Regions from separate parts of the Pseudomonas sp. R2-7-07 genome, predicted to be linked through region 1. Evidence: predicted binding sites of a transcription regulator. Region 1 holds the regulator's gene; each other region holds the start of a gene.

What was found. Region 1 encodes FliA, which starts transcription of late flagellar genes. Its sites were predicted from a motif close to CTAAAGTTTNNNNNNNNNNNGCCGNTAA; they were not measured.
Region 2: a site for FliA is predicted at 8,071-8,098, ahead of C4J86_RS12515 (methyl-accepting chemotaxis protein). Genes of this name have one in related genera too.
Region 3: a site for FliA is predicted at 4,607-4,634, ahead of C4J86_RS10365 (methyl-accepting chemotaxis protein). Genes of this name have one in related genera too.

The regions. Positions count from the first base shown of each region.
Region 1 covers NZ_CP027759.1:3,974,208-3,985,010, forward strand. Annotated here, with positions in the region: gene C4J86_RS18150 (flagellar motor protein) at 1-359, opposite strand, end outside; gene C4J86_RS18155 (chemotaxis response regulator protein-glutamate methylesterase) at 359-1,492, opposite strand; gene C4J86_RS18160 (chemotaxis protein CheA) at 1,541-3,748, opposite strand; gene C4J86_RS18165 (protein phosphatase CheZ) at 3,760-4,548, opposite strand; gene C4J86_RS18170 (chemotaxis response regulator CheY) at 4,567-4,941, opposite strand; gene fliA (RNA polymerase sigma factor FliA) at 5,109-5,849, opposite strand; gene fleN (flagellar synthesis regulator FleN) at 5,846-6,679, opposite strand; gene flhF (flagellar biosynthesis protein FlhF) at 6,785-8,101, opposite strand; gene flhA (flagellar biosynthesis protein FlhA) at 8,114-10,228, opposite strand; gene C4J86_RS18195 (cold-shock protein) at 10,373-10,582, opposite strand.
Region 2 covers NZ_CP027759.1:2,750,201-2,761,003, forward strand. Annotated here, with positions in the region: gene C4J86_RS12485 (extracellular solute-binding protein) at 1-1,524, opposite strand, end outside; gene C4J86_RS12490 (transglycosylase SLT domain-containing protein) at 1,737-3,137, opposite strand; gene gloB (hydroxyacylglutathione hydrolase) at 3,236-4,003, opposite strand; gene C4J86_RS12500 (class I SAM-dependent methyltransferase) at 4,069-4,827, shown strand; gene rnhA (ribonuclease HI) at 4,857-5,309, shown strand; gene dnaQ (DNA polymerase III subunit epsilon) at 5,380-6,120, shown strand; gene C4J86_RS12515 (methyl-accepting chemotaxis protein) at 6,369-8,003, opposite strand; gene C4J86_RS12520 (undecaprenyl-diphosphate phosphatase) at 8,230-9,060, shown strand; gene C4J86_RS12525 (DUF1294 domain-containing protein) at 9,057-9,440, shown strand; gene C4J86_RS12530 (MmcQ/YjbR family DNA-binding protein) at 9,435-9,785, opposite strand; gene C4J86_RS12535 (LysR substrate-binding domain-containing protein) at 9,782-10,690, opposite strand.
Region 3 covers NZ_CP027759.1:2,242,042-2,252,844, reverse strand. Annotated here, with positions in the region: gene gcvA (transcriptional regulator GcvA) at 1-47, opposite strand, end outside; gene C4J86_RS10380 (glycoside hydrolase family 68 protein) at 337-1,611, shown strand; gene C4J86_RS10375 (glycoside hydrolase family 25 protein) at 1,814-2,455, opposite strand; gene C4J86_RS10370 (Nramp family divalent metal transporter) at 2,597-3,898, opposite strand; gene C4J86_RS10365 (methyl-accepting chemotaxis protein) at 4,680-5,894, shown strand; gene C4J86_RS10360 (response regulator) at 5,905-6,273, shown strand; gene C4J86_RS10355 (lipid asymmetry maintenance protein MlaB) at 6,289-6,576, shown strand; gene C4J86_RS10350 (chemotaxis protein CheA) at 6,618-8,648, shown strand; gene C4J86_RS10345 (methyl-accepting chemotaxis protein) at 8,679-10,334, shown strand; gene C4J86_RS10340 (chemotaxis protein CheW) at 10,371-10,803, shown strand, end outside.

The sequences.
Region 1 (10,803 bases):
TCGGCGCCATCCACCAGCAGTTGCAGGCCTTTGCGGGCGTAGCTGTCGGGCTCGGCATCGGCCACGCTTTCCAGGCCCAGCAAGCCTTCCTTGCGTGCGGTGAGGCTCCAGTTGACCACGCGGTCGATGCCGCCTGGCAAGTCGACCCGTGGCGGGAAAATGATCCATATCAGGATCTGCATGGCGCGCTTGAACGAGCTCACCGGCGCCTGCAACAACGCCGCGCCCACGGTGCCACCGATCACGATCAGCGCCGCCGGGCCGTTGGCCAGGGCGCCGAGGTGGCCGCCTTCGAGGTAGTTGCCGCCGATAATGGCGACAAACGCCAGGGTGATGCCGATCAGGCTCAAGACATCCATCAGAGGCAGGCCTCCACCAGATGCTTGCCGATGTCGTCCAGGCTGTAGACCGCGTCGGCCAGGTCAGCCTTGACGATCGCCATGGGCATGCCGTAGATCACGCAACTGGCTTCGTCCTGGGCCCAGATTGCACTGCCGCCCTGCTTGAGCAGGCGCGCGCCCTCACGGCCATCGGCGCCCATGCCGGTGAGCACCACCGCCAGAACTTTGTCACCGTAGGACTTGGCCGCCGAGCCGAAGGTGATATCCACGCACGGCTTATAGTTGAGGCGCTCGTCGCCCGGCAGGATTTTGATCGCGCCACGGCCATCCACCATCATCTGCTTGCCACCCGGGGCCAGCAGCGCCAGGCCAGGGCGCAGGATGTCGCCATCCTCGGCTTCCTTGACGCTGATGCGGCACAGCTTGTCCAGGCGCTCGGCAAAGGCCTTGGTGAACGCGGCAGGCATGTGCTGGATCAACACGATCGGCGCCGGGAAGTTGGCCGGCAGTTGGGTCAATACACGCTGCAAGGCCACCGGCCCGCCGGTGGACGTACCGATCGCCACGAGTTTGTAGGCCTTGCGCTTGGGCGCGGGCGAATGGGCGCTCGGTGCAGCCGCGCGGGTAGGCGCTGCCGGCGCGGGCCGAGCGACGGGTGCGGGCGCCGGGCGGCTGAACGATGATGTCGGCGCGGCCACAGGTGCAGGTGCAGGCGCAGGAGTCGGCGCGGGGGCGCTGAACAGACTGCGGCGGTTACTGCGCGAAATGCTGTGCACCTTCTCGCACAGCATCTGCTTGACCTTATCGGGGTTACGCGAGATGTCTTCGAAATTCTTCGGCAGGAAATCCACCGCGCCGGCATCCAGCGCATCCAGGGTGACCCGGGCGCCTTCATGCGTCAGCGAGGAGAACATCAATACCGGTGTGGGGCAGCGTTGCATGATGTGACGCACGGCCGTGATGCCATCCATCATCGGCATTTCGTAGTCCATGGTGATCACGTCCGGCTTCAACGCAATGGCTTGATCGATCGCCTCTTTGCCGTTGGTGGCCGTGCCGACTACCTGGATCGTTGGATCGGCGGAAAGAATCTCCGAGACGCGGCGGCGGAAGAAACCCGAATCGTCCACCACCAGGACCTTGACTACCATAAACACTCCGTTAGACGGGGCGGGCGCTACCGCCCTGCCCCGCCAGAATCAAATACGCCGTGCGGCGTAACGCTTGAGCATGCTCGGAACATCGAGAATCAACGCGATGCGACCGTCACCGGTGATGGTCGCGCCAGACATGCCGGGGGTCCCCTGCAGCATTTTGCCCAACGGCTTGATGACCACTTCTTCCTGGCCCACCAGTTGGTCGACCACAAAGCCGATGCGCTGGGTGCCCACCGACAGAATCACCACATGGCCCTCGCGCTGCTCTTCATGCTTGGCCGATGCCACCAGCCAACGTTTGAGGTAGAACAGCGGCAGGGCCTTGTCACGCACGATCACCACTTCCTGGCCGTCCACCACGTTGGTGCGCGACAGGTCGAGGTGGAAGATCTCGTTGACGTTGACCAGCGGGAAGGCGAAGGCCTGGTTGCCCAGCATCACCATCAGGGTTGGCATGATCGCCAGGGTCAACGGCACCTTGATGACGATTTTCGAGCCCTGGCCCTTGGTCGAGTAGATATTGATCGAGCCATTGAGCTGGCTGATCTTGGTCTTCACCACGTCCATGCCGACGCCACGGCCGGACACGTCGGAGATCTCGGTCTTGGTCGAGAAGCCGGGGGCGAAGATCAGGTTGTAGCACTCGGTGTCGGTGAGGCGATCGGCGGCGTCCTTGTCCATCACGCCGCGCTTGACCGCGATATTGCGCAAAATCGCCGGGTCCATGCCTTTGCCGTCATCGGTGATCGACAGCAGGATATGGTCGCCCTCTTGTTCCGCCGCCAGGATCACCTTGCCGCCCCGCGATTTGCCCGAGGCTTCGCGTTCTTCCGGGGTTTCCACGCCGTGGTCGACGGCGTTGCGTACCAAGTGGACCAGCGGGTCGGCCAGGGCCTCGACGAGGTTCTTGTCGAGGTCGGTTTCTTCGCCCACCAGTTCCAGGTTGATTTCTTTCTTGAGCTGGCGCGCCAGGTCGCGCACCAGGCGCGGGAAACGGCCGAAGACTTTCTTGATCGGCTGCATCCGCGTTTTCATCACGGCGGTTTGCAGGTCGGCGGTGACCACATCGAGGTTCGACACGGCCTTCTGCATGGCTTCATCGCCACTGTTCAGGCCCAGGCGCACCAGGCGGTTACGCACCAGCACCAGCTCGCCGACCATGTTCATGATGTCGTCCAGGCGCGCAGTGTCTACGCGCACCGTGGTTTCGGCTTCAGTGGCAGGTTTATCGGCAACCGGCGCAGCGGCAGGACGCGCCGGAGCTGGCGCGGCAGCCGGTGCAGGCGCTGGCTTGGCGACCGGCGCTGCGGCTTTGGCGGCGGCAACCGGTGCGGCTGTAGCGACCGCTGCGGCGGCGGCCGGAGCCGGGGCCACTTCGGTGAACTTGCCTTTGCCGTGCAACTCGTCCAGCAAAGCCTCGAACTCGTTATCCGAAATCAACCCGTCACCGGCAGGTGCTGCACTGGCCGCCGGAGCGACGGCGGCAGTGGCAGCGACCTGCGGCAAGGCTTCGGCGACGAACGTGCCTTTGCCATGCAGTTGGTCGAGCAGCGCCTCGAATTCGTCGTCGGTAATATCGGTACTGGCGTTGGCCGCCGGTGCCGCTGGCGCAGCCGCCGGTGCCACGGCGTCGGCCGCGAACTGGCCCTTGCCATGCAACTGATCGAGCAGGGATTCGAATTCTGCGTCGGTAATGTCTTCGCTGGTCGGTGTGGCAACCGGCGCCGTTGCAGCCGGTGCTTCAGCCTCGGCCTTGACCGCATTGAGCGAGTCGAGCAGTTGCTCGAACTCGCTGTCGGTCACATCCGCCTCGGCTTCCACCACTGGCTCAGGCACGGCTTGCACAGCCGGTGCTTGCGCAGCCGGTTCGGCCAGGCGCGCCAGGGCGGCCAGCAGTTCCGGCGTGGCGGCGGTGACCGGTGCACGTTCACGCACCTGGCTGAACATGGCGTTGACCGCATCCAGTGCTTCGAGAATCACGTCCATTAATTCCGAGTCAACCTGACGCTCACCCTTGCGCAGGATGTCGAACACGTTCTCGGCGATGTGACAGCACTCCACCAGCTCATGGAGCTGGAGGAAGCCGGCGCCCCCTTTTACAGTGTGAAAACCGCGAAAAATTGCATTGAGCAGGTTCGCATCATCCGGACGGCTTTCCAGCTCGACCAGTTGTTCGGACAGTTGCTCTAAAATTTCGCCGGCCTCTACAAGGAAATCCTGAAGGATTTCTTCATCGGCGCCGAAGCTCATGTGGGTGCTCCTTAGAAGCCTAAACTGGACAGCAAATCGTCTACGTCATCTTGACCGGATACGACGTCTTCACGTTTATCGGCATGAATCTGCGGACCTTCACCCTTGGCGAGGTGTTTTTGTGGATCTTTTTCCGAGAGGATCGCTTCGCGGTCATGTTCGATGCCGGCAAAACGGTCGACCTGGCCGGCCATCAGCACCAGTTTGAGCAGGTTGCTTTCCACTTCGGTGACCAGTTGGGTCACACGCTTGATCACTTGACCGGTGAGGTCCTGGTAATCCTGGGCGAGCAGAATGTCGTTGAGGTTGCCGGCCACCGTGCGGTTTTCCTGTTCGCTGCGCGACAGAAAACCGTCGACCCGACGCGCCAGTTCACGGAACTCTTCAGCCCCCACTTCGCGGCGCATGAAGCGGCCCCAGTCAACGCTCAAGGCCTGGGCTTCATTGGCCATGCCATTGACCAGAGGCGTGGCGTTTTCCACCAGGTCCATGGTGCGGTTGGCCGCCGCCTCGGTCAGCCTGACCACATAGGACAGGCGTTCGGTGGCATCGGTGATCTGGGAAATTTCTTCGGCCTGGGGCATGCGCGGGTCAATCTGGAAATTGACGATCGCACTGTGCAGCTCACGCGTGAGCTTGCCCACTTCCTGGTACAGGCCGCGGTCACGGGTCTGGTTAAGCTCATGGATCAACTGCACCGCATCGCCGAACTGGCCCTTTTCAAGGCATTCGACCAACTGGTGAGCATGTTTTTTCAGGGTCGACTCAAAATCGCCCTGTGACGTTTCGTTATGGTCCATAGCTCCCCCGTGGCAGCATCAATGGCCGATGCGTTCGAAGATTTTTTCGATCTTCTCTTTCAAGGCCAGGGCAGTGAATGGCTTGACCACATAGCCGTTTACCCCGGCTTGGGCGGCTTCGATGATCTGTTCACGCTTGGCTTCGGCGGTCACCATCAACACCGGCAGGCTGCGCAGTTTTTCATCGGCGCGCACATGACGCAGCAAGTCGATGCCGGTCATGCCGGGCATGTTCCAGTCGGTTACCAGAAAGTCGATGCTCCCGCTGTTGAGGATCGGAATCGCCGTAATGCCGTCGTCCGCCTCGACCGTGTTAGTGAACCCAAGGTCACGCAACAGGTTTTTTATGATCCGCCGCATCGTTGAGAAGTCATCAACGATGAGGATTTTCATGTTCTTGTCCAATTCGACCTCCAAGCAGTCTTAAACGCGCCCAGCACCTGGACGCGCCACTTCAATCAACAGGCGTTACACAAAAAGGACTGCCCAGGGCACCACGGAGCGAACCCGCGAAGGCCGAAACCTTCGCGGTAGCGTCTGCAGTGTCCCCACACTGCCTGTCAGCGCGCGCGCCACTCTCCCAACCGCCCCCGCAAGCGGGCCGCGCACTGGCTATGCAACTGGCTGACACGCGATTCGCTGACCCCCAGGACCTCACCGATTTCCTTGAGGTTCAGCTCCTCGTCGTAGTACAGCGCCAACACCAGGCGCTCGCGCTCCGGCAAATTGGCAATGGCCTCCGCCAGCGCTCCCTGGAAACGTTCATCTTCCAGATCGCGCGACGGTTCCATATGCGCGCTCGCGCCGTCCTCGTGCAGCCCTTCGTGTTCGCCGTCCTGCAACAGGTCGTCGAAACTGAACAGGCGGCTGCCCAAGGTATCGTTCAAAATCCCGTAATAATCGTCGAGACTCAATTGGAGTTCGGCCGCAACTTCATGATCTTTAGCGTCACGACCGGTTTTTGCTTCAATTGCACGAATTGCGTCACTGACCATGCGCGTATTGCGGTGTACCGAACGCGGCGCCCAATCCCCTTTACGCACTTCATCGAGCATCGCGCCACGGATACGGATACCCGCATACGTCTCGAAACTCGCCCCTTTGCTCGCGTCGTATTTAGTCGACACTTCGAGCAGGCCGATCATCCCGGCCTGGATCAGGTCTTCCACCTGCACGCTGGCGGGCAGGCGCGCCAGCAGGTGATAGGCAATGCGCTTGACCAGTGGCGCATAGCGCTCGATCAACTCGCCCTGGCTGTCACGGGCCGACTTTTTGTAAAGGTTGTAGCCGCTGGATGTCATAGCACAGGCCCTGCGCTCGTCTGATGCACCAATCGCTCGACAAAAAACTCCAGATGCCCCCGAGGGTTGGCAGGCAACGGCCAGGTATCGACCTTCTGGGCTATCGCCTTGAACGCCAGTGCGCACTTGGAACGAGGGAACGCTTCGTAGACCGCACGCTGCTTTTGCACGGCCTTGCGCACACACTCGTCATAGGGAACTGCACCGACGTATTGTAAGGCGACATCGAGGAAACGATCCGTGACCTTGGTCAACTTGGCGAACAGGTTGCGCCCTTCCTGCGGACTCTGGGCCATGTTGGCCAGCACGCGGAAGCGGTTCATGCCGTAGTCACGGTTAAGCAGTTTGATCAGAGCGTAGGCGTCGGTGATCGAAGTGGGTTCGTCGCAGACCACCAGCAGCACTTCTTGCGCGGCGCGTACGAAGCTGACCACCGACTCGCCGATCCCGGCGGCGGTGTCGATCACCAGCACGTCGAGGTTGTCGCCGATATCGCTGAAAGCCTGGATCAGGCCGGCATGCTGCGCCGGGCTCAGGTGCACCATGCTCTGGGTGCCCGAGGCGGCCGGCACGATGCGGATACCACCGGGGCCCTGGAGCAGCACATCGCGTAGCTCACAGCGGCCTTCGATCACATCGGCGAGCGTGTGTTTGGGTGTCAGCCCCAGCAGAACGTCCACGTTCGCCAGGCCCAGGTCAGCATCCAGCAGCATGACGCGACGGCCAAGCTCTGCCAGGGCCAGGGACAAATTCACTGACACGTTAGTTTTGCCGACGCCACCTTTGCCGCCGGTCACCGCGATCACCTGTACGGGATGCATGCTGCCCATTTTATTTCTTTACCTTGTCTTGCTTAGACGCAGGCTACATGGCTTGGTCGCGTGTATCGCTTGCAGACCATCGATGTAGGTACATTTCACGGTGTTCATCCTGCCTTATCCCACCCGCTTTGCCGGGTTGTGATAAAGGTCGGCGAACATGTCGGCCATCGCTTCCTCGCTAGGCTCGTCTTGCATTTGCACACTGACAGCACGGCTGACCAACTGATGACGGCGCGGCAGATGCAAATCATCCGGGATCCGCGGCCCGTCGGTCAGGTAGGCGACCGGTAATTCATGACTGATCGCCAGGCTCAGCACTTCGCCGAGGCTGGCGGTTTCATCCAGTTTGGTCAGGATGCAACCGGCCAGGCCGCAGCGTTTGTAGCTGTGATAGGCAGCGGTAAGAACCTGTTTCTGGCTGGTGGTTGCAAGCACCAGGTAATTTTTCGACTTGATGCCGCGTCCGGCCAGGCTTTCGAGCTGCATGCGCAGGGCCGGGTCGCTGGCTTGCAGGCCGGCGGTATCGATCAACACCACGCGCTTGCGCAGCAGCGGGTCGAGGGCATTGGCCAGGGACTGGCCCGGGTCGACGTGGGTCACCGGCACATTGAGGATACGGCCCAGGGTCTTGAGCTGTTCCTGGGCGCCGATGCGGTAGCTGTCCATGCTCACCAGCGCGATATTCGATGCGCCGTACTTGAGCACATAACGCGCGGCCAGCTTGGCCAGGGTGGTGGTCTTGCCCATGCCGGCGGGGCCGACCATGGCGATCACACCGCCTTCTTCCAGGGGTTCGATTTCCGGGGTGGCGATCATCCGCGCCAAGTGCGCCAGCAGCATGCGCCAGGCTTGGCGCGGCTCTTCGACTTCGGCGGTCAGCGCCAGCAGGTCGCGGGACAACGGCCCGGACAGGCCGATGCGCTGCAGCCGGCGCCACAGGTTGGCTTGTTGCGGCTTGCTGCCTTGCAGTTGGCTCCAGGCCAGCGAGCCCAGCTGCACTTCAAGCAGCTCGCGCAGGCCGTTGAGTTCAAAGCGCATCGAATCGAACACACGCTGGTCGACTGCGGCGGCCGGGGCTGGCGCTGCAGGACGTGGCGGCTCGACAAACGTAGGTTCCACCAGCGGCTCGGCGGCGGTCAGTGGCAGGCCGGCGAACAATTGGCGGTTGGTGGTGGCGTCGCTGTCACCGCGCATGCTCAGTTCGGCCTGGGCCGAGACGATGCGCGAAGCGGTCTTGCGCAGCTCGTCTTCGAGCTCCATGTTCGGCACACGCGGAGCCAGGGCCTGAGGCGTGTAATCCAGGGCAGCCGTCAGCTCGACACCGCCGGCAATACGACGGTTACCGATAATCGCGGCATCGGCGCCCAGCTCATCGCGGACCAACTTCATGGCCTGACGCATATCGGCGGCGAAAAAACGCTTTACTTGCATAACCCACTACCCTCAGCCGTTGGGCCCTACTGTCGCGACGATAGTCACTTGCTTATTGTCAGGAATTTCCTGGTAAGCCAACACGTGCAAATTCGGTACTGCCAGGCGCCCGAAGCGCGACAACATCGCGCGGACCGGACCGGCCACCAGCAGAATCACCGGTTGGCCCTGCATTTCCTGGCGCTGCGCGGCTTCGATCAACGAACGCTGCAGCTTTTCAGCCATGCTTGGCTCCAGCAGGACGCCCTCTTCCTGGCCTTGCCCTGCCTTCTGAATACTATTGAGCAATATCTGTTCCAACCTTGGCTCCAAGGTGATAACAGGCAGCTCAGACTCAACGCCTACAATGCTTTGCACGATGGCGCGGGACAAACCGACCCGCACCGCCGCCACCAGCGCGGCAGTATCTTGACTCTTGGCGGCATTGTTGGCGATGGCCTCGGCGATGCTGCGAATATCGCGCACGGGCACCTGTTCGGCGAGCAAGGCTTGCAACACCTTGAGCAACTGCGACAGCGACAGCACGCCCGGCACCAGCTCTTCGGCCAGTTTTGGCGAGGCTTTGGCCAGCAAACCCATCAATTGCTGGACTTCCTCGTGGCCGATCAGCTCGTGGGAGTGTTTGTAGAGAATCTGGTTGAGGTGGGTAGCGACCACGGTACTGGCGTCCACCACGGTATAACCGAGGGACTGCGCCTGGCTGCGCTGGCTGACTTCGATCCACACCGCTTCCAGGCCGAAAGCCGGATCTTTGGCGGTGATGCCGTTGAGCGAACCGAACACTTGCCCTGGGTTGATCGCCAGTTCCCGGTCCGGGTAGATCTCGGCTTCGGCCAGGATCACGCCCATCAAGGTCAGGCGGTAGGCGCTGGGGGCCAGGTCGAGGTTGTCGCGGATATGCACGGTGGGCATCAAAAAGCCCAGGTCCTGGGACAGCTTCTTGCGCACACCCTTGATCCGCGCCAGCAATTGGCCGCCCTGGTTGCGGTCCACCAACGGGATCAGGCGGTAACCGACTTCCAGGCCGATCATGTCGATCGGGGTTACGTCGTCCCAGCCCAGTTCCTTGGTTTCCTGGGCGCGGGCCGGGGATGGCAGTAATTCCTGCTGGCGGGCGACTTCCTGGAGGGCCTGAACCTTGACCGCATTCTGTTTCTTCCAGAACAGGTAGGCCGCGCCGCCGGCCATGGCCGCCATGCTCAGGAACGAAACGTGGGGCATGCCCGGCACGATGCCCATGACGGCCATGATACCGGCGGCCACGGCCAGCGCCTTGGGCGAAGCAAACATCTGCCGGCTGATCTGCTTGCCCATGTCTTCGGAGCCCGAAGCACGGGTTACCATGATCGCAGCAGCTGTGGATAACAACAGTGATGGCAATTGCGCCACTAAACCGTCACCGATGGTCAGCAAGGCGTAGACCTTGCCCGCATCGCCGAAGGTCATGCCGTGCTGGAAAATACCCACGGCCATGCCGCCGATCAGGTTGATGAACAGGATCAGCAGGCCGGCGATGGCGTCACCGCGCACGAACTTACTGGCGCCGTCCATGGAGCCGTAGAACTCGGCTTCCTGGGCCACTTCCAGGCGACGGCTCTTGGCTTGGTTCTGGTCGATAAGGCCAGCATTGAGGTCGGCGTCGATGGCCATCTGCTTACCGGGCATCGCATCCAGGGTAAACCGCGCGCTCACCTCGGAAATCCGCCCGGCGCCCTTGGTGACCACCACGAAGTTGATGATCATCAGGATCGCGAACACCACGATACCGACCACGTAGTTACCGCCGATCACCACTTCACCGAAGGCCTGGATTACCTTACCGGCAGCGGCGTGACCGTCCTGGCCGTGGAGCATCACCACGCGGGTGGACGCCACGTTCAGCGCCAGGCGCAGCAGGGTCGCCACCAGCAGGATGGTCGGGAACACCGCGAAATCCAATGGCCGCAGGGCGTACACACACACCAGCAGCACCACCACCGACAGGGCGATGTTGAAGGTGAAAAACACGTCGAGCAGGAACGGCGGCATCGGCAACATCATCATTGCCAGCATCACCAGCAACAACAACGGCACGCCCAGGTTGCCCCGCGACAGGTCAGTCAGGGTGCCACGGGCCGTGCTGAGCATTTGAGAGCGATCTACCACCGGTCTTCCTCGTGTCCTTGAAGCAAAGTTTTGACGCTGGGGGGCGTCCTGCAGGCGGTATTGCAAGAAGCCTTCCAACTTTGCTTGGAGGAAATACCAGGGGCAGTTTCTATCGCCGATCAATGCTTAAATCAGCTTAAGCTCAGTAGCCTTTGGTTTTAGAGTTTTTTTATCGGTACCGGGCTCGTACGATACCCTTTGCCCCTTCGTGAAAGACTGAATACCTGAGGCTAGAGCATCTTCGATATGTACAAATACATCAGCCCCTCCGCCGTCTGGAGTGATAAATCCAAAACCCTTAGCCGTGTTAAAAAAATACACCGTGCCTGTCGCCATGATGATTCTCCTTGCCTGACTCAACACACCGCACCCAGCGTGCGGCATCGCAATTTCATCTAATCGCAAAAAAACAGGCAGAACCACTGTTAGAGTTGACAGATAGTTGATGGGGCCGACGAGTGGCGCAGCCGTGACGATTCGACAGTCAACGGAGCTTATCGAAGTGAAAATCCAGGTCAAATGTGGGAGCAAGCCCCCCCCACATTTGAATTGATGTA
Region 2 (10,803 bases), 1.2 Mb from region 1:
CAGCCCTGGGCTGAGGGTCTGGTTGAGGGTGACCAGGATCATGTCGAAGTCGAACTGGTCGAGGCGCTGCTTGTACTGCGCACGGTCAACGGTGCGCAGGTGCGCGTCGATGCCGATACTGATCAGGTTCTCGACATAGGGCTGCAGGATGCGCTCCAGGTTCGGGTTGACCAGCAGGATTTCCAGGCGCAGCGGTTGCCCGTCCTGGTTCAACAGGCGTTGGCCGGACAGCTTCCAGCCGGCCTCGCCGAGCAGGCCCAGGGCGCGGCGCAGGGTGTCGCGGGGGATGCCGCGACCGTCGGTCTGGGGCAGGCTGAAGGCCTGGGTAAACAGCTTGGCCGGCAGTTGGTCGCGGTAGGGCGAGAGCATCAGCCACTCGTGACCGACCGGGACGCCGGTGGCGGAAAATTCGCTGTTGGGGTAGTAACTCAAGGCGCGTTTGTAGGCATTGCTGAACAGGGTGCGGTTGGTCCATTCGAAGTCGAACATCAACCCCAGGGCTTCGCGCACCTGGGTCTGGCTGAAGGCCGGACGCCGGGTGTTGATGAACAGGCCCTGGCTCTGGGTGGGGATGCGGTGGGCGATCTGTGCCTTGATAACCTCGCCGCGGCTCACCGCCGGGAAGTGGTAGCCGGTGTCCCAGTTCTTGGCCTGGTGTTCGATATAAATGTCGAATTCGCCCGCCTTGAAGGCTTCAAAGGCGACGTCGCTGTCGCGGTAGAACTCCACCTCGACCTTGTTGTAGTTATACAAACCCTGGTTGACCGGCAGGTTCTTGCCCCAGTAATCCTTGACCCGTTCGAACACCAGCTGGCGGCCGGGGGTGACCTTGCTGATGCGGTACGGCCCGCTGCCCAGTGGCGGCTCGAAGGTGGTGGCCTTGAAGTCGCGGTTCTTCCAGTAATGCTGGGGCAGCACGGGCAACTCGCCCAGGCGCAGGATCAGCAGCGGGTTGCCGGCGCGCTTGAACACAAAACGAATGCGATGGCGATTGAGGATGTCGACCCGCGCCACTTCCTGCAGGTTGGTGCGGTATTGCGGGTGGCCTTCGGTCAACAGGGTTCGGTAGGAAAACGCCACGTCATCGGCAGTAATCGGTGCCCCATCGTGAAAACGCGCCTCGTGGCGCAGATTGAACACGACCCAGCTGCGGTCCTCGCTGTATTCCACCGATTGGGCAATCAGGCCGTAGCTGGACGTCGGCTCATCGCCGGAAGGGGCGTACTGGCCGGTGCCGACCATCAGCGGTTCGTTCAGCTCATTGACGCCGTACTGCAGGAAGTTACCAGTGGAAACCGGGCTGGTGCCCTTGAAGGTATAAGGGTTGAGGGTGTCGAACGTACCAAAGGCCATCACCCGCAGTGTCCCGCCTTTCGGCGCTGCAGGGTTTACCCAATCGTAATGGGTGAATTTGGCCGGGTACTTGAGCGTGCCGAACTGCGCGTAACCGTGACTCTCGGTAATCGTCGCGTTCGCAGCAAAGCTCAAGGCCAGACTTATTAGTAGAAGGAGGGAACGCTTCAAGTCAGAGATCCGATCCGGGCGGCTTGGGCTTTATGATCGGTACAGTAACAGCTTGTTCCGGATGGAAAAAGGCTGCTGAGAGCAGTGAAGATCCAATGTGGGAGGGGGCTTGCCCCCGATAGCTTTGTGCCAGTCAGTACATAGGCTAACTGACCCACCGCTATCGGGAGCAAGCCCCCTCCCACAATTAGCTCTTCAGTGTTCTTGAGGTATCAGCGCGGCCCGGAAACCACCAGCATCTGCCCAGGCTTCAGCGCCTGGCCGGTGCGTGGGTTCCAACGCTTGAGATGTTGCATCTCGACGTTGAAGCGCTTGGCGACCATGTACAGCGAGTCGCCTTTCTTGACCTTGTACTGCACCGGTTTGGTCGCGGCGGCTTTACGCGTGTCCTGCATCACCAGGGTCTGGCCGACTTTGAGTGCCTGGCCGTTGAGCTTGTTCCAGCGCTGCAGGTCATGCACATCGACCTTGTTGGCCTTGGCGATCAGCGTGAGGTTATCGCCAGTGCGCACCTTGTAGCTGCGGGTACGCCCGGCCACCGCCTTGGTCTCGACTTCGTCGAACACCGGCTTTTTCGGGCGCATGCTCAACAATTCTTCCGGCTTCATCGTCGACAGGGTGCTGGAGAGCAGTTGCGCCTTGGAGGTAGGCACCAGCAAATGCTGGGGGCCGTCCAGGGTGGTGCGTTGTTTCAGGGCCGGGTTGAGCTGGAACAGCTCGTCTTCATCGATTTCCGCCAGCGCGGCGACCCGGGACAGGTCCATGCTTTGCTTGACTTCAACCACTTCGAAATACGGTGTGTTGGCAATCGGGTTGAGGTTGACGCCATACGCCTCGGGGGCCAGCACCACCTGGGACAACGCCAGGAATTTGGGCACGTAGTCCTTGGTTTCCTGGGGCAGCGGCAGGTTCCAGTAGTCCGTCGGCAGGCCGAGCTTCTCGTTGCGCTCGATGGCCCGGCTCACCGTGCCTTCACCGGCATTGTAGGCCGCCAGAGCCAGCAGCCAGTCGCCGTTGAACATGTCATGCAGACGGGTCAGGTAGTCCAGGGCGGCGGTGGTGGAGGCGGTGATATCGCGGCGGCCATCGTAGGCGCGGGTCTGGCGCAGGTTGAAATAGCGCCCGGTGGACGGAATGAACTGCCACAAGCCAACCGCATCGCTGCGCGAATAGGCCATCGGGTTGTAGGCACTTTCAATCACCGGCAGCAGCGCCAGCTCCAGGGGCATGTTGCGTTCTTCAAGGCGCTCGACGATGTAATGAATGTAGAGGCTGCCGCGTTCGCCGGCGTTCTCCAGGAAGGACGGGTTGCTGGCGAACCACAGGCGTTGTTGCTCGATGCGCGGGTTGACCCCTACGCCGTCCTGCAATTGAAAGCCCCGACGCATGCGTTCCCAGACATCCTGGGGCACTTCGGGGCTGGGCTTCTCTGAGAGCCAAATAGGTTTTTGCTTGATCTTGGCAGCAAGATTGGGTTTGGGTTGCACGGTGGATTGTGCAGCGTAATGAGTCGATTGGCAGCCCGCCAGAGTTGCGGAAACGGCCACCGCCACGGCTTGAGCCAGGCGGGTCAATGCGTCTGAAGAAATGGATTTACGAATAGATGACGACATTGGCTGGAAGTAAGTTCCGGGCAAAAATGTCGGGCGATTCTAGAAAGCGCTTCGGTTCCGGTCAACCATTCAGAAATTACGTATCAGATTGCGTCCGCTTAGAACTTATCTTTCCAAGCCCTCAAGCTAGCAAATACCTCGGCCCCAGAGCGGTTGTCGCGACCGTTCCGTTCGTCCGCTTTTTGTTTAACGGATGTTTCAGAGGTGCGTAGAAAAGGGTTAGTGCGTTTTTCCAGGGCCAGGTTGGACGGCAGCGTCATCTCGCCACGGGCGCGCAATTGAGCGACTCGCGCGACCCGTTCAGCGATGTCGGCATTATCCGGTTCCACGGCTTGGGCAAACTTGAGGTTACTTTGTGTGTATTCATGGGTGCAGTACACCAAGGTGTCGGCAGGCAGGGCAGCCAGGCGTTCCAGGGACGCGTGCATCTGTTGCGGCGTGCCTTCGAACAGGCGACCGCAACCGGCGGCAAACAGGGTGTCGCCACACAGCAGCACGCCTTGATGGTAGTAGGCGATGTGGCCGAGGGTGTGGCCGGGCACGGCGTACACGGCGAAGTCCCAGCCGAGCACGGTGATGCGGTCGTTGTCCTGCAAGTCGACGTCCCGAGCCGGGATGTTTTCGTTCGCAGGGCCGTAGACGTTGGCGCCGGTGAGCTTTTTGAGTTGCTCGACACCGCCGACATGATCATGGTGATGGTGAGTGACCAGGATGTCGCTGAGTACCCAGGCCGGGTTCTGCTCAAGCCAGGCGATTACCGGCGCGGCATCACCGGGGTCGACCACGGCGCAACGGTGGGTTTGCTCATCCTGTAACAACCAGATGTAGTTATCGGTGAAGGCGGGCAGGGCACTGATCTGTATCATTCTTCGATTCGCCAAGCTGAACACATTGGTGCATCTTAGAACGTCTAGGCGAGTTGGAGAATGCAATGACTGATAAAGCGTTCGCCCAGGCCGATCCTGAGTGGCTGGCCCTGATCGGCGCAGCCCGCGAATGGTTGTCCGGGCCGCTTGGGCAATTTCTGCTGGATGAAGAGCGGCGCATGCTCGACGACGAGCTGGGCCGGTTCTTTGGTGGCTACCTGGTGCATTACGGCCCGTCGGCCGAAACGCCGCCGTGCGCACCGCAGGTACAACGCAATGTACGCCTGGGGGCGCCGTTGCCGGGTGTGGAAATCGTCTGCGAGGAGCAGGCCTGGCCGTTGAGCGAACACGCCGCCGATGTGGTGGTGTTGCAGCATGGCCTGGATTTTTGCCTGTCTCCCCACGGTTTGTTGCGCGAAGCCGCCAGCAGCGTGCGTCCCGGTGGCCATTTGCTGATTGTCGGCATCAACCCCTGGAGCAGTTGGGGCCTGCGCCATGTGTTCGCCCAGGACGGTTTGCGCCAGGCGCGCTGCATCGCGCCTTCACGGGTGGGCGACTGGCTGAACCTGCTGGGTTTCGCGCTGGAGAAACGCCGCTTCGGGTGCTATCGTCCGCCGCTTGCGTCCGCCAAATGGCAGGGGCGCCTCGCCGGCTGGGAACGCCGCGCAGGTGCCTGGCAACTGTCGGGTGGGGGCTTCTATTTATTAGTGGCGCGCAAGATCGCGGTCGGGCTGCGGCCGGTGCAGCAAGTGCGCCGCGAACCGCTCGCCAAGCTGGTGCCGATGCCCCTGGCCAAGGTCAACCGCGAACAGCGCGAACCGTAAAACCTCTTTTGATTCAGGCTCAATAACCGATGACCGATAGCGTAGAACTCTTCACCGATGGCGCCTGCAAGGGCAACCCCGGCCCCGGCGGCTGGGGCGCATTGCTGGTGTGCAAGGGCGTGGAGAAGGAGTTGTGGGGCGGCGAAGCCAACACCACCAACAACCGCATGGAGCTGATGGGCGCCATTCGCGGCCTGGAAGAGCTCAAGCGGCGCTGCAACGTCCTGCTGGTGACCGATTCGCAATATGTGATGAAGGGCATCAACGAGTGGATGGTCAACTGGAAGAAGCGCGGCTGGAAAACGGCGTCCAAGGAACCGGTCAAGAATGCCGACCTGTGGCAATTGCTCGACGAGCAATGCAACCGGCATGACATCACCTGGAAATGGGTGCGTGGGCATATCGGTCATCCCGGCAATGAACGGGCTGACCAGCTCGCCAACAGGGGCGTGGATGAAGTGCGCGGCTACAAGCAGAGCTGAAGCCGGCTGACGTGTTAACATCGCGCCCTTTGACTCACCCCACACCGTTGAGAGCTGAACCCTGATGGCCATCCGATCCGTTGTACTCGATACCGAAACCACCGGCATGCCGGTGACCGATGGTCACCGGATCATCGAAATCGGCTGTGTCGAACTGATGGGCCGCCGTCTGACCGGTCGTCACTTTCACGTCTACCTGCAACCGGACCGCGACAGTGACGAAGGCGCGATCGGCGTCCACGGCATCACCGACGAGTTCCTCAAGGGCAAGCCGCGCTTTGCCGAAGTGGCCGATGAGTTTTTCGAGTTCATCAACGGCGCCCAACTGATCATTCATAACGCGGCGTTCGACGTCGGCTTCATCAATAATGAATTTTCCCTGATGGGGCAGATGGATCGAGCGGATATTTCCCAGCACTGCTCGATCCTCGACACCTTGATGATGGCCCGCGAGCGTCACCCGGGCCAACGCAATAGCCTCGATGCCTTGTGCAAACGTTACGGCGTGGACAACTCCGGCCGTGAACTGCACGGCGCCTTGCTCGACTCCGAGATTCTGGCTGAGGTCTACCTGGCCATGACCGGTGGGCAGACCAGCCTGTCGCTGGCCGGTAATGCCTCCGATGGCAACGGTTCGGCAGAAGGCTCGGGCAATCGTCCCTCGGAGATCCGTCGCCTGCCGGCTGATCGCAGGCCTACGGCTATCATCCGTGCCAGCGAGCAGGATCTGGCCGAGCATGCCGCGCGATTGGACGCGATCGCCAAGGCAGCCGGTGCGCCGGCGTTGTGGACTCAATTGACCCAGCAATGATCCTGGTTTGATGCAGAAAAAAAATGTGGGAGAGGGCAAGCCCTAATGCCGGTCAGTTAAGAAGTAGCAGGAGCGAGAACTAACTTGTGGCGAGGGAGCTTGCTCCCGCTGGGGCGCGAAGCGGCCCCAAACAATGGGACTGCTGCGCAGTCCAGCGGGAGCAAGCTCCCTCGCCACAGGTTCGGTGTCGCCTTAACTGACTGGCATTAGGGCTTGCCCCCTCCCACAGGGTGCTCATGACATGGGCGTCAGACTTTGAACTGGCGCAAGAGCCCGTCAAGCTGCTCACTCAAGCCGCGCAATTGCGCGCTCGCCACGCTCGACTGTTCAGCCGCCAGCGCGGTGCTGTGGGATAAGCCGGCCGCCTGGGTGACGTTCTGGTTGATGTCTTCCACCACATGAGCCTGTTGCAGGGTGGCACTGGCAATCGAGGCGTTCAGGCCGTTGAGATTATGCAGCGCCTGGCCGATGGCACTGAGGCTTGCACCGGCCAGGCCGGCTTGTTCGATGGTCAGTTGCGAGGCGCTGTGGCTGTCGCTGATGACCTTGACCGCCGCTTCCGAATGGCCCTGCAGCCGCTCGATCATCGCCTGGATCTCAGCCGTGGATTTCTGCGTGCGCTGGGCCAGCAAGCGTACCTCATCGGCCACTACGGCAAACCCACGACCCTGCTCGCCGGCGCGTGCGGCCTCGATGGCAGCGTTGAGGGCGAGCAAATTGGTTTGGTCGGCAATTGAACGAATCACTTCCAGCACGCCGCCGATCTGGGTGCTCTCGCTGGACAGGGTTCGGATAACCTCCACGGCCTGGCTGATGGTGCTGGAGAGCTGGTCGATCTGCTGCAAACTGCCGTCGATGTTGACCTGGCCTTGTTGCGCCTGGGCTTGGGCGTCGCGCATTTCGCTGGCGGCGTGCTCGGCGTTCTTGGCCACGTCCTGCACGCCGTAGGTGACTTCATTGATCGCGGTGGCCACCAGTTCCATCTGTTGCGACTGCTGCTGGCTGCGGTCGTGGGCCTGGCTGGCGTTGTGGCCCAGCTCGATGGACGACTCGCCCAGGGCGTTGGCGCACACCTGCAATTGGCCGACCACCTGGCGCAATTTGGCGGTGAAGGTATTGAAGTGCTGGGACAGCTGGGTGACCTCGTCGCGCCCGTGGGTATCGAGGCTGCGGGTCAGGTCGCTTTCACCGCTGGCGATGTTGCCCATGGCATTCACCGCCGCCTGCAACGGTTGCAGGATGCTGCGCGCGATCAACAGCACCAGCAAGGCCATGATCAGCGCGATGCCCAGGCCGATGGCAGAGGCTTTCCACACCTGGACGGTGAACTCGGCCTGAACGTCGTCCACGTAGACGCCCGAGCCGATAATCCAGCCCCAGGGTGCGAACAACTGGATGTAGGAGGTTTTCTGCACGGGCGCATCGGCCCCCGGTTTCGGCCAGCGGTAATTGACAATGCCGGCGCCCTTGGCCTTGGCCAGGCTCACGAACTCGTTGAACACCGCAAACCCGTCCGGATCGCGGATCGCCGAGAGGTTCTGGCCGTCCAGCTTGGGATTGGCCGCGTGCATGATCATCACGGGGGTGAGGTCGTTGATCCAGAAGTAATCGTCGTGGTCGTAACGCAGGCCGCGCACTGCGCTCAGGGCTTGCTGCTGCGCCGCTTCGCGGGTGAGCACCCCGGTTTTCTCCAGGTTCTGGTAGTAGCCCAATACCCCGCTGGCGGTTTGCACCACGTGCTGGGTCTGTTGACGCTTGGCCTGGTAGAGGTCGTCATGGATCTGTTTGAGCATCAACGCGCCCAAGGTCAGCAGCATCAGCACGGCGACTACCAGGATCAGCCAGAGGCGTCGGCTGATCGACATATTGCGCAAACTGTTCATCGTCCTGTCACTCCGTGCCCTTTATAATTGTGGGTGTTGCATCGACTTTTTCGGCTTGTCTGATAGGCTTTCGGCCCGTAATCGAAAAACCTGAGTACTGCCTGATTTTTCACGGAATTTTTGCAGTCCGGCATTGAGAATCGATGCCGGGCGCTGCAGCGCGCTCGTTGTCAGTGAACTTAAAAAACATAAGAGGCATGCCAGGCGCGTGACCTTTGGAGAAAGCATGGATTTTTGGACTGCCATACAGGCATTGATTCTTGGCGTGGTCGAGGGGCTGACGGAGTTCCTGCCGATCTCCAGCACCGGCCACCAGATCATCGTCGCCGACCTGATCAACTTCGGCGGCGAGCGTTTCGAGGCATTCAATATCATTATCCAGCTGGGCGCGATCCTGGCCGTGGTCTGGGAATTTCGCCGCAAGATCCTCGACGTGGTCATCGGCTTGCCCACTCAGCGCAACGCCCAGCGCTTCACCGTGAACCTGATCATTGCCGTGTTGCCGGCGGTGGTGCTGGGGGTGATTTTCGCTGACCTGATCAAGCATTACCTGTTCAACCCGATCACCGTGGCCACGGCCCTGGTGGTGGGCGGCGTGGTCATGTTGTGGGCTGAACGCCGCCAACATGCCGTCCATGCCGAAACCGTGGACGACATCACCTGGAAAGACGCGCTCAAGGTCGGCGTCGCCCAGTGCCTGGCCATGATCCCAGGCACTTCGCGCTCCGGTGCGACGATTATCGGCGGCCTGCTGTTCGGCCTGTCGCGCAAGACCGCCACCGAGTTTTCATTCTTCCTGGCCATGCCGACCATGGTCGGTGCAGCGCTGTACTCGGGCTACAAATACCGCGACCTGTTCCAGCCGGCGGACCTGCCGGTATTCGCTATCGGCTTTGTCACCTCGTTCATCTTCGCGATGATCGCGGTCAAGGGCCTGCTCAAGTTTATCGCCAACCACAGCTACGCGGCCTTTGCCTGGTACCGGATCGCGTTCGGCCTGGTGATCCTGGCGACCTGGCAATTCGGCTGGATCGACTGGACCGCCGTCAAGCCATGAACATTCAGCATCCGCGCCTGAAGGCGTTGGTCCTGCTAGTGCTGTGCGCCGCGCCGCTGCTGGGTGCGGCGCTGCTGTGGCAGCGCGGCGAGACGGTCATGCCGTTGGCGGCCTACGGGGTGGTCAGCGTGGTGGCGTTCTTTCTGTACTGGAGTGACAAGCGCAAGGCCCAGACCGAGGGCCGGCGCATCCCGGAAAACATCCTGCACGCCGTCGAGCTGGCGGGCGGTTGGCCGGGGGCGTTGATCGCCCAGCAAGTGTTCCGGCACAAGACGCGCAAGGTGTCTTACCAGGTGCTGTTCTGGGTGATCGTGCTGCTGCACCAGGTGTTCTGGCTGGACCAGCTGTTTCTCGGCGGCACGCTGCTGTCGGTTCTATAGCAACAACCCCACCTGCGTGCGCTTGGGCAACTTGCTCACCACCAGTTGGTGGGAGCGCTGCAACAAACCACGCAGTTCCTCGGGCGCCAGCGGGTAGGGCGTGTTCATGATGATCCATTGCGCGCGTGCCAGGTACGGCGCCGGGTGGATGCCTGGGCGGTCGACGTGGCCGAGGAACAGTTCCTTGTCGACCTTGAACGCCAGCGAGTCGCCGCGCAGGTTCTGCAGCGCGAACATCTTGTTGCCGGCAATCGAGAACACCCGTACGCCGCCCCATTTGTAGTCCTCGCGTGCGCCCGGCAGGCTCAGACAGAATTGCGCGACTTGCGCTTCGGTCATGCTCATAGCAGGCGATCTCCACAGCCTTTGAAACCTTCTTCCAGGTAGTCGATCCAGGCGCGAATGGCCGGCAGCACGCCGCGCCGGTGCGGGTACACGGCCTGCAACCAGCCGCCGGGCAACGACCATTGCGGCAGCAGCTGCACCAGTCGGCCACTGGCCAGTTCCTCTTCGCAATACATCATCGGCAGCACCGTGAAGCCCACGCCCATGAGGGCGCTGGTCTTGCGTACGATAAAGTCTTCGATGCCCAGGCGCGCCTCCATGACCAGCTCGTGAGCGTTGCCCTGCGGGTCGATGATGCGCTGGTGCACCATGCGGTCCGCCTCGAGTGCGCCCATTATCGGTAATTGCCTGAGGTCGTCCAGGCTGTCGACCTGCCGATCACGCAGCAGTGCCGGGCTGGCCACCAGCACTGTGTGTGCCTGGCGCAGGCGTTTGGTGACCAGCAACGGGTCTTCGTCGCCCAGTTCGCGCACGCGCAAGGCTACGTCGATCCCTTCGCCCACCAGGTCGACGCGGCGGTTGACCAGGGTCATGTCCAGTTGCACCAGCGGGTGGGCGGCGAGAAAGCCGGCCACCAGTTCCGGCAGGATCTGTTGGGCCAGGCCGACCGGGCAAGTCACCCGCAGACGCCCACGGGGCTCGGTGGACATGCTGGCCACGGCCTCATCGGCCATCTCCGCTTCCAGCAACATCGCCTGGCAGTGGCGCAGGTAGCGCTCGCCGACGGCGGTCAGGGTCAGTTGCCGGGTGGTGCGTTGCAGCAGGCGCGCGCCCAGGCGTTCCTCCAGCTCGGCAATGCGCCGCGACAGGCGCGATTTGGGAATTCCCAGCAGGCGGCCGGCGGCGGCGAAACCGCCGGCTTCGACGACTTTGGCGAAATAGTAGAGGTCGTTGAGGTCTTGCATGGTCAGCCTATTGTCCTGTCAGTGGGACAATCTATCGCATTCCAGATGGCTTATCGACTATTGGTTGGATGCGTAGCATCAACACCATCTGATCGCCCCTGTCGATCCCACCC
Region 3 (10,803 bases), 1.7 Mb from region 1:
GCAACTTCAAACGCTCGCAGTGTGGCGGTCGGCGGCAGGTCTCTCATGGGTGGGTGTCCGGCGAGTGATTGGAAAACGCTGAGCATGAGCGTTGGCTCATGGTAGTGGCAAGTGCGGCGCTTATTACCGTCATCCATTTAAACCCAGGACCGTAAGGGCGCCTACACAGCGCCAAACTTCCATAAAAACCTTCAGGTGAAACGTATCAGCTCACCTAAAAGCTTTAATTATGCATAAATGCATTTTTCTCCTTGACCCGAAGGATAGAGTCTTCTAAAGTCAAATCACTGTATATGAATACAGTATTTATCTACCTTCATGGACGAGGTTTACCTTATGAAAAGCATCACCGCAAAATTTGGCAAAACGCCCCATCAACCCAGCCTGTGGACCCGCGCCGATGCGCTGAAAGTCCGCGCAGACGACCCCACCACCACCCAGCCACTGGTGAGTGCCGACTTCCCGGTACTGAGCGACAAGGTGTTTATCTGGGACACCATGCCGCTGCGTGATATCGACGGCAACATCACCTCCGTCGATGGTTGGTCGGTGATCTTCACCCTGACCGCAGACCGCCACCCTACCGATCCGCAATACCTCGATCAGAATGGCAACTACGACATCACCCGCGACTGGAACGATCGCCATGGTCGGGCAAAGATGTACTACTGGTTCTCCCGCACCGGCAAGGACTGGAAACTCGGCGGCCGGGTCATGGCTGAAGGGGTTTCGCCCACCGTTCGTGAATGGGCCGGCACGCCGATCCTGTTGAACGAACAAGGTGAAGTGGACCTGTACTACACCGCAGTCACGCCAGGCGCGACCATCGTCAAGGTGCGTGGCCGCGTGGTGACCACCGAGCATGGCGTCAGCCTGGTGGGCTTCGAGAAGGTCAAGCCGCTGTTCGAGGCCGACGGCAAGATGTACCAGACCGAAGCGCAGAACGCGTTCTGGGGGTTCCGCGATCCGTGGCCGTTCCGCGACCCGAAGGATGGCAAGCTGTACATGCTGTTCGAGGGCAACGTGGCTGGCGAGCGTGGCTCGCACACGGTGGGTAAGGCGGAAATCGGCGATGTGCCGCCGGGCTATGAAGACGTCGGCAACTCGCGCTTCCAGACGGCCTGCGTCGGTATCGCCGTGGCCCGTGATGAGGATGGAGACGACTGGGAAATGCTGCCGCCGCTGCTGACCGCAGTCGGCGTCAATGACCAGACCGAACGTCCGCACTTCGTGTTCCAGGACGGCAAGTACTACCTGTTCACTATCAGCCACACCTTCACCTATGCCGACGGGGTAACCGGGCCAGACGGGGTGTACGGTTTTGTCGCCGACTCGCTGTTCGGCCCTTACGTGCCCTTGAACGGTTCCGGCCTGGTCCTGGGCAACCCGTCTTCCCAGCCCTTCCAGACCTACTCCCACTGCGTGATGCCCAACGGTCTGGTGACTTCCTTTATCGACAGCGTACCTACCGGCGAAAGCGGGACAACGATGCGTATCGGCGGCACCGAGGCACCAACGGTGGGCATCAAGATCAAGGGGCAGCAGACATTCGTGGTCGCTGAATATGACTACGGTTACATCCCGCCGATGCTTGACGTCACGCTCAAGTAAAGCGCTACAGGGCTTTGAGGCAACGGGTTTGAGTTCGATGAGAACCCGTTGCTGATACGTCTGCCTCATTGCGAACTGGCGACAGGAATGTAGCCGGTTCGGATGAGGTCTTATCGCAGCGACGCTGACGGCTCCAGCGTTTGCGCGCAGGGGTATCCCGCCTGGAACAACGGCCCAATCGGAGCCGTTGTGCTGTTTGCCTTCAAGGCTTGACCCAATCCAGATCCACCGCGCCCTGGATACCCTCGACCTGGCCCTTGCTGCTGTGTTGCCACCACTGCCAGCTCTTGCCGTGTGTGCTCCAGGTTTGCGGCACGGTGGGTTCAGCGACTCCCCAATGGGCAATCCACAGCGGGCATTCGCTGAAGTCATATTTGCGCCAGGCCACCCTGTTGCTCCAGATGCTGGGCGACGCATAAATATGCGGATACGCACCCTCCAGCAGCGACACCCTGACAAGCGTCACCAGTTGGAACAGGGCATCAGCCATCTGATCCGGGGTGGCCCCTTCGTTGCGATTGGTCTCGACATCAATGGCCAGGATGTCCTGCCCGACGTTGAATTCCACTTCGGCGAGCCGGCCCTTGATATTGGCCAGTTGCTCGCACGGCGTGCTGCTCAGCGCACGGAAATAGTGGTACACACCGGCCTTCAGACCGTTCGTTTTCATCCCTTGGAAGTTTTCGACGAACTTGGGATCGGTGTAGTCGCCACCCTCCGTCATCTTCGCTATCCCATGGGTGACACCCGCGCCCGCCACGCGCGCCCAATCGATGTTGCCCTGCCAGCGCGAAACGTCAATGCCACGTGCGTTTGCATCGTTGATCGGTCCTTCGCAACTCATATCTGTTCCCCTGCTGTGGATGTCTTGTCGTCGCATCTTTCCATCGACGACCAGCCGCCATGCACTATCGGGATACCGCACGACGCTTTACATCCAACCCGCTCATGCAGGGGCACATTGGGTCCCCCGGTGGCTGGTTGTTTAGGTAAACAGATCGACGCCCAACTGGAAGGCGACCCACAGCGCAAGGCCTGTAGCGAAGAGCAACGCGATGTTTTCAAACAGGTTGTTGCGATATTGCTTGTCCAGCAGCGACTTCTGGTTGGACATGATCAGCAGGCCCAGGGAAATAACCGGCAAGCCAATGATGTTCAACGCGCTGACGCCAATGGTCAGGGTCACGAAATCCGGCATGCCTGGCAGCGACCAGATCAACGGCGTCACCAGGATGAACAGCATGAACCACTTATGCATCGGGTCATGATGAAATTCCTTGCCGAACTTTTCGCGACGTTCAGGACGAACGTGCTGGAAGGCATCGGTAATCAGCATCGGGAACGCCGTGGTCTTGCCGGAAATGCTGGCAAACAAGGTGGCGAACACGCCGATGAAGAACACATACCAACCCACCGGGCCGAAGAACATTTCCAGGGCCTTGCCCAGATCGCCCAAGGTCTTCACCTCGATGCCGTTGGGCCGCAGGATTTCCGCGCCGACGATCCAGATGGCCAAATTGATGACGATCCCGACGAACACTGCAAACAGCAGATCGTTACGCTGAACACGCTTGTGCTGCGGCCCGACCCAGCCCTTTTGGCGCATGACATACGGATGCACGAAGTTGGCGATGGAGCCTGCAACCGCGCCGATAACCGATACCGCCACCAGCAGCGCGCCGTGCACGCCTTCATCCGGCGGGATGCTGAAGCCGATGGTGCCCTTGACGATGCCGACCACATCAGGACCCGACATCACGGCCAAGGCAATGAAGGCCAGGGTCATGATCGCCAACAGCACTTTCATCACGCCTTCGATCATCGAATAGATATTACGCCCCACCAGCATCCACACAGCGAGTACCACCGCCATTGAACACAGCAGTGGCTGGTCGCTTTTAAACAGCATTGCCAGCGACTCACCCGCCCCTTTGATCATGTAGGCGTTCATCAAGTGCCCCATCAGCAGGGCGTACACGAGCATGAACCAGGCAAAAAAGGGATTCAGTTGGGCATAGCCCTGCAGGATGGTCATGCCCTGGTTATTGCACAACTGGAAGCGCGCGATGATGTTTACGATCAGGTATCTCAAGAGCAGCGAGACCGCCAGCACCCACATCATTGCGTAACCGTAATTGGCACCGGCCACGGACGACGTGATCAGGTCACCTGCGCCCAGCCAAGACAGTACAGCGATGATTCCGGGGCCCAGCAGTTTGAGTATTCGGGAAAATCGATTTTGCGCGGGCGCCGCAGCCTGGCCTTCGACGGAACGAATGCTCGTCATAGAGGGTATCTCCATTTATTTTTTTTGTGAGAACGAGCGCAGTCGAACACGATAGATATGATGTCGTACAACAATTCCTGAACGAGAGTGTTTATAAATGTTTCAGCAGCAGAAAGCGGAGGCGTCGGACTGTAGAAATGATATTGAGCCGGTTAAATTCACGCAAACGCTGCGCCTGAGCCGCGGCCTATGTTTCAATCCTGAGAAAAGCAGCTATTGCTGTCGTTCAGGCAAAGTCATAGGATGACCTACCACGATCACAAAAATAAGAAATCACCTGTGAGACCCCCGCCCTCCTGGCCGCTGCCCCAAAGCACCACTGGCAGAAAGCAATCATTGGGTCATTCAACGACTTGAGCAATACCGGATTCGTCTCTCGAATCAATTCGTTCAATGTAGGTTCATTTGTAAAAGAATCAACTAAGAGAGAGGCCGAACAATACTCTTGGTCAACAGCACCGCGAGAATAACGGTAGCAATAACCGATGCGATAATAATAAATGCAATAAATATAAAGCCGCTTTGGTACGAACTTTCCGACGATTCAACTAAATTGTCACTTTGAATCTGCCTGCCCGATTAATCGATAAACATCAAGACGTACGCGGACACTAGAACCCTCCCCATCTCCTTCTACTTACTACCACCAATATCTCTCTAAGTAAGTAATATAATTATCATCAACCGGACGGACGGTATAGCTACAGGCTAAAGCTATTCTAAATACAGCAGATAACCCCTATGTTGTTTATATCCGCAAGACTGTTCAAGGAACGAACTCATGGCCCAGCGTCAATCCAGCCACATCCCCCTTCCTGGTCATCCGCGCTTTCTTTGGTTCGCTTTCATCCCGGTGGTGCCCGCCGTTATATGGACCCTGTTGCAGTCAACCTCTGTGGCCAGCCTGGCGGCCTGCGCGGTACTGGTGCTGATCGGCCTCGGTGCGTGCGCCTGGAGCGCCGGTTCGCAGCGTGACGCAGTGCTGCGAGCCACCGCGTGGGCGCTGGCGGATCAGTCAGGCGCGCAGGCGGCGCATAGCGGCATGGACTCGCGGGCACAGCTCGATGAAGTGTTGCTGGGCGCCATGCCGATCTGGGCCAAGCAGGTGGAAAGCTCGCGTCAGCAGACCGAAGACGCGATTGTGAGCCTGGCCAACCGATTTACCGGGATAGCTGCGCGATTGCAGGACACGGTACAAGCCTCGCAGCAGGCTGCCGGCGAACTAGACGGCAAGGCCGCTGACGGCGCGCTGGAGGTGCTGGCGCGCAGCGACAGCGAGCTGAGCCAGGTGATCAACTCACTCAAGGCCACTCAAACCAGCCGTGACCAGACGCTCGCCCAAGTACGCAGCCTTACCGCCTATACCGGCGAACTGCGCACCATGGCCGCCGATGTGGCCGCGATCGCCGCACAAACCAACCTGCTGGCGCTCAATGCGGCCATCGAGGCGGCGCGGGCCGGTGAAGCCGGTCGCGGCTTCGCGGTGGTGGCCGATGCGGTGCGCAGCCTGTCGAGCAAATCCAGCGAAACCGGCCAGCAGATGTCGGCCAAGGTCGACATCATCAATAACGCCATCACCCAGTTGGTGCAGGCCGCCTCCAGCAGTGCCGACCAGGACAGCAACTCGGTGGCCGCCTCTGAAAACAGCATTCAATTGGTGCTCGAACGCTTCCAGAACATCACCGGGCGCCTGGCCGACTCCGCCGACCTGCTCAAGCAGGAAAGCCACGGCATTCGTGATGAGATGACTGAAGTACTGGTCAACCTGCAATTCCAGGACCGGGTCAGCCAGATCCTCAGCCATGTGCGAGACAACATGCACGCCTTGCATGAGCACCTTATGCAGACCCGCCAATCCCCGGACCAGGCCGTGGCCGTCGACGCCCGGCAGTGGCTGGCGCGCATGGAAGCCACCTACGCCACCGATGAGCAACGGCGCACGCACCATGGCGCGGCGTCCGTGCAACAGAATTCTCAAGACATCACGTTTTTTTAAGGAGCCCCTCATGGCGAAGAATGTACTAGTGGTCGACGACTCCAGCAGCGTGCGGCAAGTGGTCGGCATTGCCTTGAAAAGCGCCGGTTACGACGTGATCGAGGCCAGCGACGGCAGGGATGCCCTGAGCAAGCTCAACGGGCAGAAAGTGCACCTGATCATCAGCGACGTGAACATGCCCAACATGGACGGCATCACCTTCGTCAAGGAGGTCAAGAAGCTGGCCAACTATAAGTTCACCCCGATCATCATGTTGACCACCGAGTCCCAGGAATCGAAAAAGGCCGAAGGCCAGGCTGCTGGCGCCAAGGCGTGGGTGGTCAAGCCGTTCCAGCCGGCGCAAATGCTGGCAGCCGTATCCAAACTGATCCTGCCCTGACACCGGGAGGCCCCCATGCCGATAACGTGCGAAACACTCGACGACACCGCCCGCGTGGGCATTGACGGCGAACTCACGATTTACACCGTGGCCGAACTGGCGAGCGTGTTGCTGCCGCAAATGGGCGCGGCGCCTCGCCTGGAGCTGGACCTGTCACAGGTCACCGAGATGGATGGCGCCGGCTTGCAGTTGCTCGCGGTCATCCAGCGTGAAGCCGGCATTGCCGGCACCGCCTTGAGCGTGACCGGCCAGAGCCAGGCGGTCACCCAGGCGCTTGAACTGTGTCGCAACGCCGCGTTGTAGCCAGCGCTGCCCACTCTCATTGATCGACAAGGAAGGTCCAGGTGAGCATCAATCTCGATCAGGCACAGCAGACATTCATCGTCGAGGCGCGCGAACTGTTGCAGGCCATGGAGCAATCCCTGCTGCAACTGGAAAGCGAGCCCGGCGATCAGGATGCCATCGGCGCGATATTCCGCGCCGCGCACACCATCAAGGGGTCGGCGGGCCTGTTCGGCCTGGCGTCGATCGTGGGGTTCACGCATATCGTCGAAGACGTGCTCGACCGCCTGCGCGACGGCAGTGTAGCGGTGGACGCCGCATTGATCGCGCTGCTGCTCAAGTGCGGCGACCACATGCTCGAACTGATCGATGTGGTCGCCAGCCGCGGTGAAGCGCCCACACCTGCCGCGCTGGAGCGCGGTGAGGTATTGCGCGAGGCGCTGAGTGCCTATCAGCCGCTGCAGACCGCGACTGCCCGCGTCGAAACCGCGGCGGTGGACGACGCCACGGCGGACGAAGTGCTTTGGCATATTTCCCTGCGCTTCGGCGTGGACGTCTTTCGCAACGGCATGGACCCGTTGTCCTTCCTGCGCTACCTCGACACACTGGGCACGCTGTTGCAGGTCACCACCCTGACCGACGGCATTCCGGCCGTGGACAGCTGGGACCCGGAAAGCTGCTACCTGGGGTTCGAAATCGTCCTGCGCTCGACGGCCAGCCACGCCACCCTCAACGAAGTGTTCGACTTTGTGCGTGACGACTGTGAAGTCAGCATCAGCGCCGTCGACGAACCCGGCGACACCCCTGCCTGCCCCGCGACCGAGGTGGCCCCCCGCGCTGAATTTGCCCCGCCCGCGCAGCAGCGCGTGGCGGCGGCCGGCGAAAAAAACCGGGATGGCAATTACGTGCGGGTCAACGCCGACAAGCTCGACGAACTGATCAACCTGGTCGGCGAGCTGGTTATCGCCAGCGCTGGCGCGAGCCTGCTGGCCCGCTCCTGTAATAACGACCCGCTGCAAGAGGCCACCTCGACGGTATCGGGGCTGGTGGAAGAAATACTCGATGGCGCCCTGCACTTGCGCATGATCCCCATCGGCGACACGTTCAACCGCTTTCGCCGCGTGGTGCGCGATGTCAGCCAGGAATTGGGCAAGGACATCGACCTGATCATCAGTGGCGCGGAAACCGAACTGGACAAGACGGTGGTCGAGAAGATCGGCGACCCGCTGATGCACCTGCTGCGCAACGCCATGGATCATGGTATCGAAAGCGCCGAGGCGCGGCGCGCGGCCGGCAAGTTGACCAGAGGCCACCTGAGCCTCAACGCCTATCATGACTCGGGCAGCATCGTCATCGAAATCGCCGACGACGGCGCCGGGCTCAACCGCGAACGTATCCTGGCAAAGGCCCAGGAACGCGGGCTGGTGGCCAGCGGCGCGGTGCTCACCGACCAGGAGATCTACAACCTGATCTTCGAGGCCGGTTTCTCGACCGCCGAGGCGGTGACCAATCTGTCCGGGCGTGGTGTCGGCATGGACGTGGTCAAGCGCAATATCACGTTGCTGCGCGGCACCGTCGACCTGGACAGCCGTCCCGGCCAGGGCACCGTGGTGCGCATTCGCTTGCCGCTGACCCTGGCGATCATCAATGGGTTCCTGGTCGGCATCGACCAATCCACCTACGTGATTCCGCTGGACATGGTTCAGGAATGCATCGAACTGGACGATCACCAGCGCCAGTCCAGCCGCGACACGGGCTATCTGGACCTGCGTGGCGAGGTACTGCCGCTGGTGCACCTGCGCGACCACTTCAGCCATGAAGGCCCGGCCGCGCGCCGCCAGAATGTGGTGGTGGTGCGCTACGCCGAGCACAAAGCCGGGCTGGTGGTGGATGACCTGCTCGGTGAGTTCCAGACCGTGATCAAACCCCTGGGCAAGCTGTTCGGCGCACTGCGCGGCATCAGCGGTTCGACCATATTGGGCAGCGGCGCAGTGGCCCTGATCCTGGATATACCGGCACTGCTCAACCAAATCGTACAACTGGAAGCTCGCACGGCCCAGGCGCCTCAGTCGCCCCCGGTCGTCGCTCGCTGACGTATTTGCAATTCCATGGAGGTTCCCCCGATGAAATGGTTCTACGATTTGAAAATTTCCACCAAGTTGATCAGCTCATTCCTGGTGGTCCTGGCGCTTACCGCGGCCATGGGCGGCTTCGCCATTCACCAGCTCGGTGCAGTCAATCAGGCGGCCCAGGACATCAAGGGCAACTGGATGCCTTCCATGCGCGCAGCGGCCGGCATGCGCTTTTTTGCCGCCAACTATCGCTTGAAGGAAAACCGCCACATCGGCACCGAGATCGCCGAGGAGAAGGCGCAGGCCGAACGGGAAGCCGACGACGCGCGCCAGCAGTTCGAAACCCGCATGGGCACCTACGAAAAATTGCTCTCCAATGATGAGGACCGCCAGCTCCTGGCCAGCGTGAACAGTGCCTGGACCGCCTATCTGGCAGCCAGCAAGCAGGTGCTGGAATTTTCCCGGCAGAACCAGGAAGCCCAGGCTCGCGGTTTGCTCAGGGGGGAGTCCAAGACGCATTTCGATGAGGTGACCAGCCGCCTGCAGAAGATGGTCGAACTCAATGACGCCGGCGCCACCGTCGCCGGTGACAAGGGCGCGTCGCTGTATGAAAACGCACGCTTGTCGATCATCGCGGCGCTGGTCGTCGCCCTGTTGATCGGCCTGGGCCTGGCCCTGTTCATCGCACGGATCATTTCCCGCCCGTTACGACAAGCCGCCACCGCCGCCGGGCAATTGGCCGAAGGCAACCTCAACACGCACATCGAACCGGGTGCCAAGGATGAAACCGGCATGGTGCTCAACGCCATGCGCAACATGGTCGGCAAGCTGGCGCATATCATCGGTGAGGTGCGCAACGCCGCCGATAACCTGGCCAGTGCTTCCGAGCAAGTCAGCGCCACCGCGCAATCGATGAGCCAGGCCACCAGTGAACAGGCCGCCAGCGTCGAGGAAACCAGTGCGTCGGTTGAACAGATGAGCGCCAGCATCAACCAGAACACCGAAAACGCCAAGGTCACCGATGGCATGGCCAGCAAAGCCGCCAAGGAAGCCACCGAAGGCGGCGAATCGGTACAGCAGACGGTGGTGGCAATGAAGAAAATCGCCCAGCGCATCAGCATCATCGATGACATCGCCTACCAGACCAATCTGCTGGCCCTCAACGCCGCCATCGAGGCCGCCCGGGCCGGCGAGCACGGCAAGGGGTTTGCGGTGGTGGCCGCCGAGGTGCGCAAACTGGCCGAGCGCAGCCAGGTAGCCGCCCAGGAAATCGGCGAACTGTCCTCCAGCAGCGTGGACATGGCCGAGAAAGCCGGCAAGTTGCTCGACGAAATGGTGCCCTCCATCAATAAAACTTCCGACCTGGTGCAGGAAATCAGTGCCGCGTCCGAGGAACAGGCCGCCGGTGTCGCGCAGATCAACACCGCAATGACCCAGCTCAACCAGGTGACCCAGCAAAATGCCTCGAGCAGCGAGGAACTGGCCGCCACCGCCGAAGAAATGAGCAGCCAGGCCGAGCAACTGCAACAGGCCATGAGCTTTTTCGTGCTGGACTCCAGCCCCAAGGCCGCGGTTCAAGGCCGCAGCGCGGACAGCGCCGGCAAGCCTGACCGCCAGCCACCACGCGCGGAGCAGCAGGCACCGCGCAAAGCCTTCGCCTATAACGTGGCCAGCGCCCCGGACGAATCGGAATTCACCCGTTTCTGATCGCAAGAATCGATGCGGGCTTACAGGGAGAATGACATGGGCGCAGTGATGACTACCCGCCATACCGCCGTCGCGGCAGGCGAGGATGCGCAATACCTGACCTTTATGCTCGGTGGCGAGATGTTCGCCATCGGCATTCTGGGCATCAAGGAAATTATCGAATACGGCAGCCTGACCGTGGTGCCGATGATGCCCGCCTTCGTGCGCGGCGTGATCAACCTGCGCGGCGCCGTGGTGCCGGTGGTCGATCTGTCGGCGCGCTTTGGCCGGCCGAACTCGTCGATCACACGGCGTTCGTGCGTGATCATCATCGAGGCCATCACCGAAGACGGCCAGCCGCAGGATATCGGGCTGTTGGTCGACACCGTTTCCGCCGTGCAGGAGATCCCGGCGACACAGATCGAACCGCCGCCCAACTTCGGCGCACGCATCCGCGCGGATTTCATCAGCGGCATGGCCAAGGTCGATG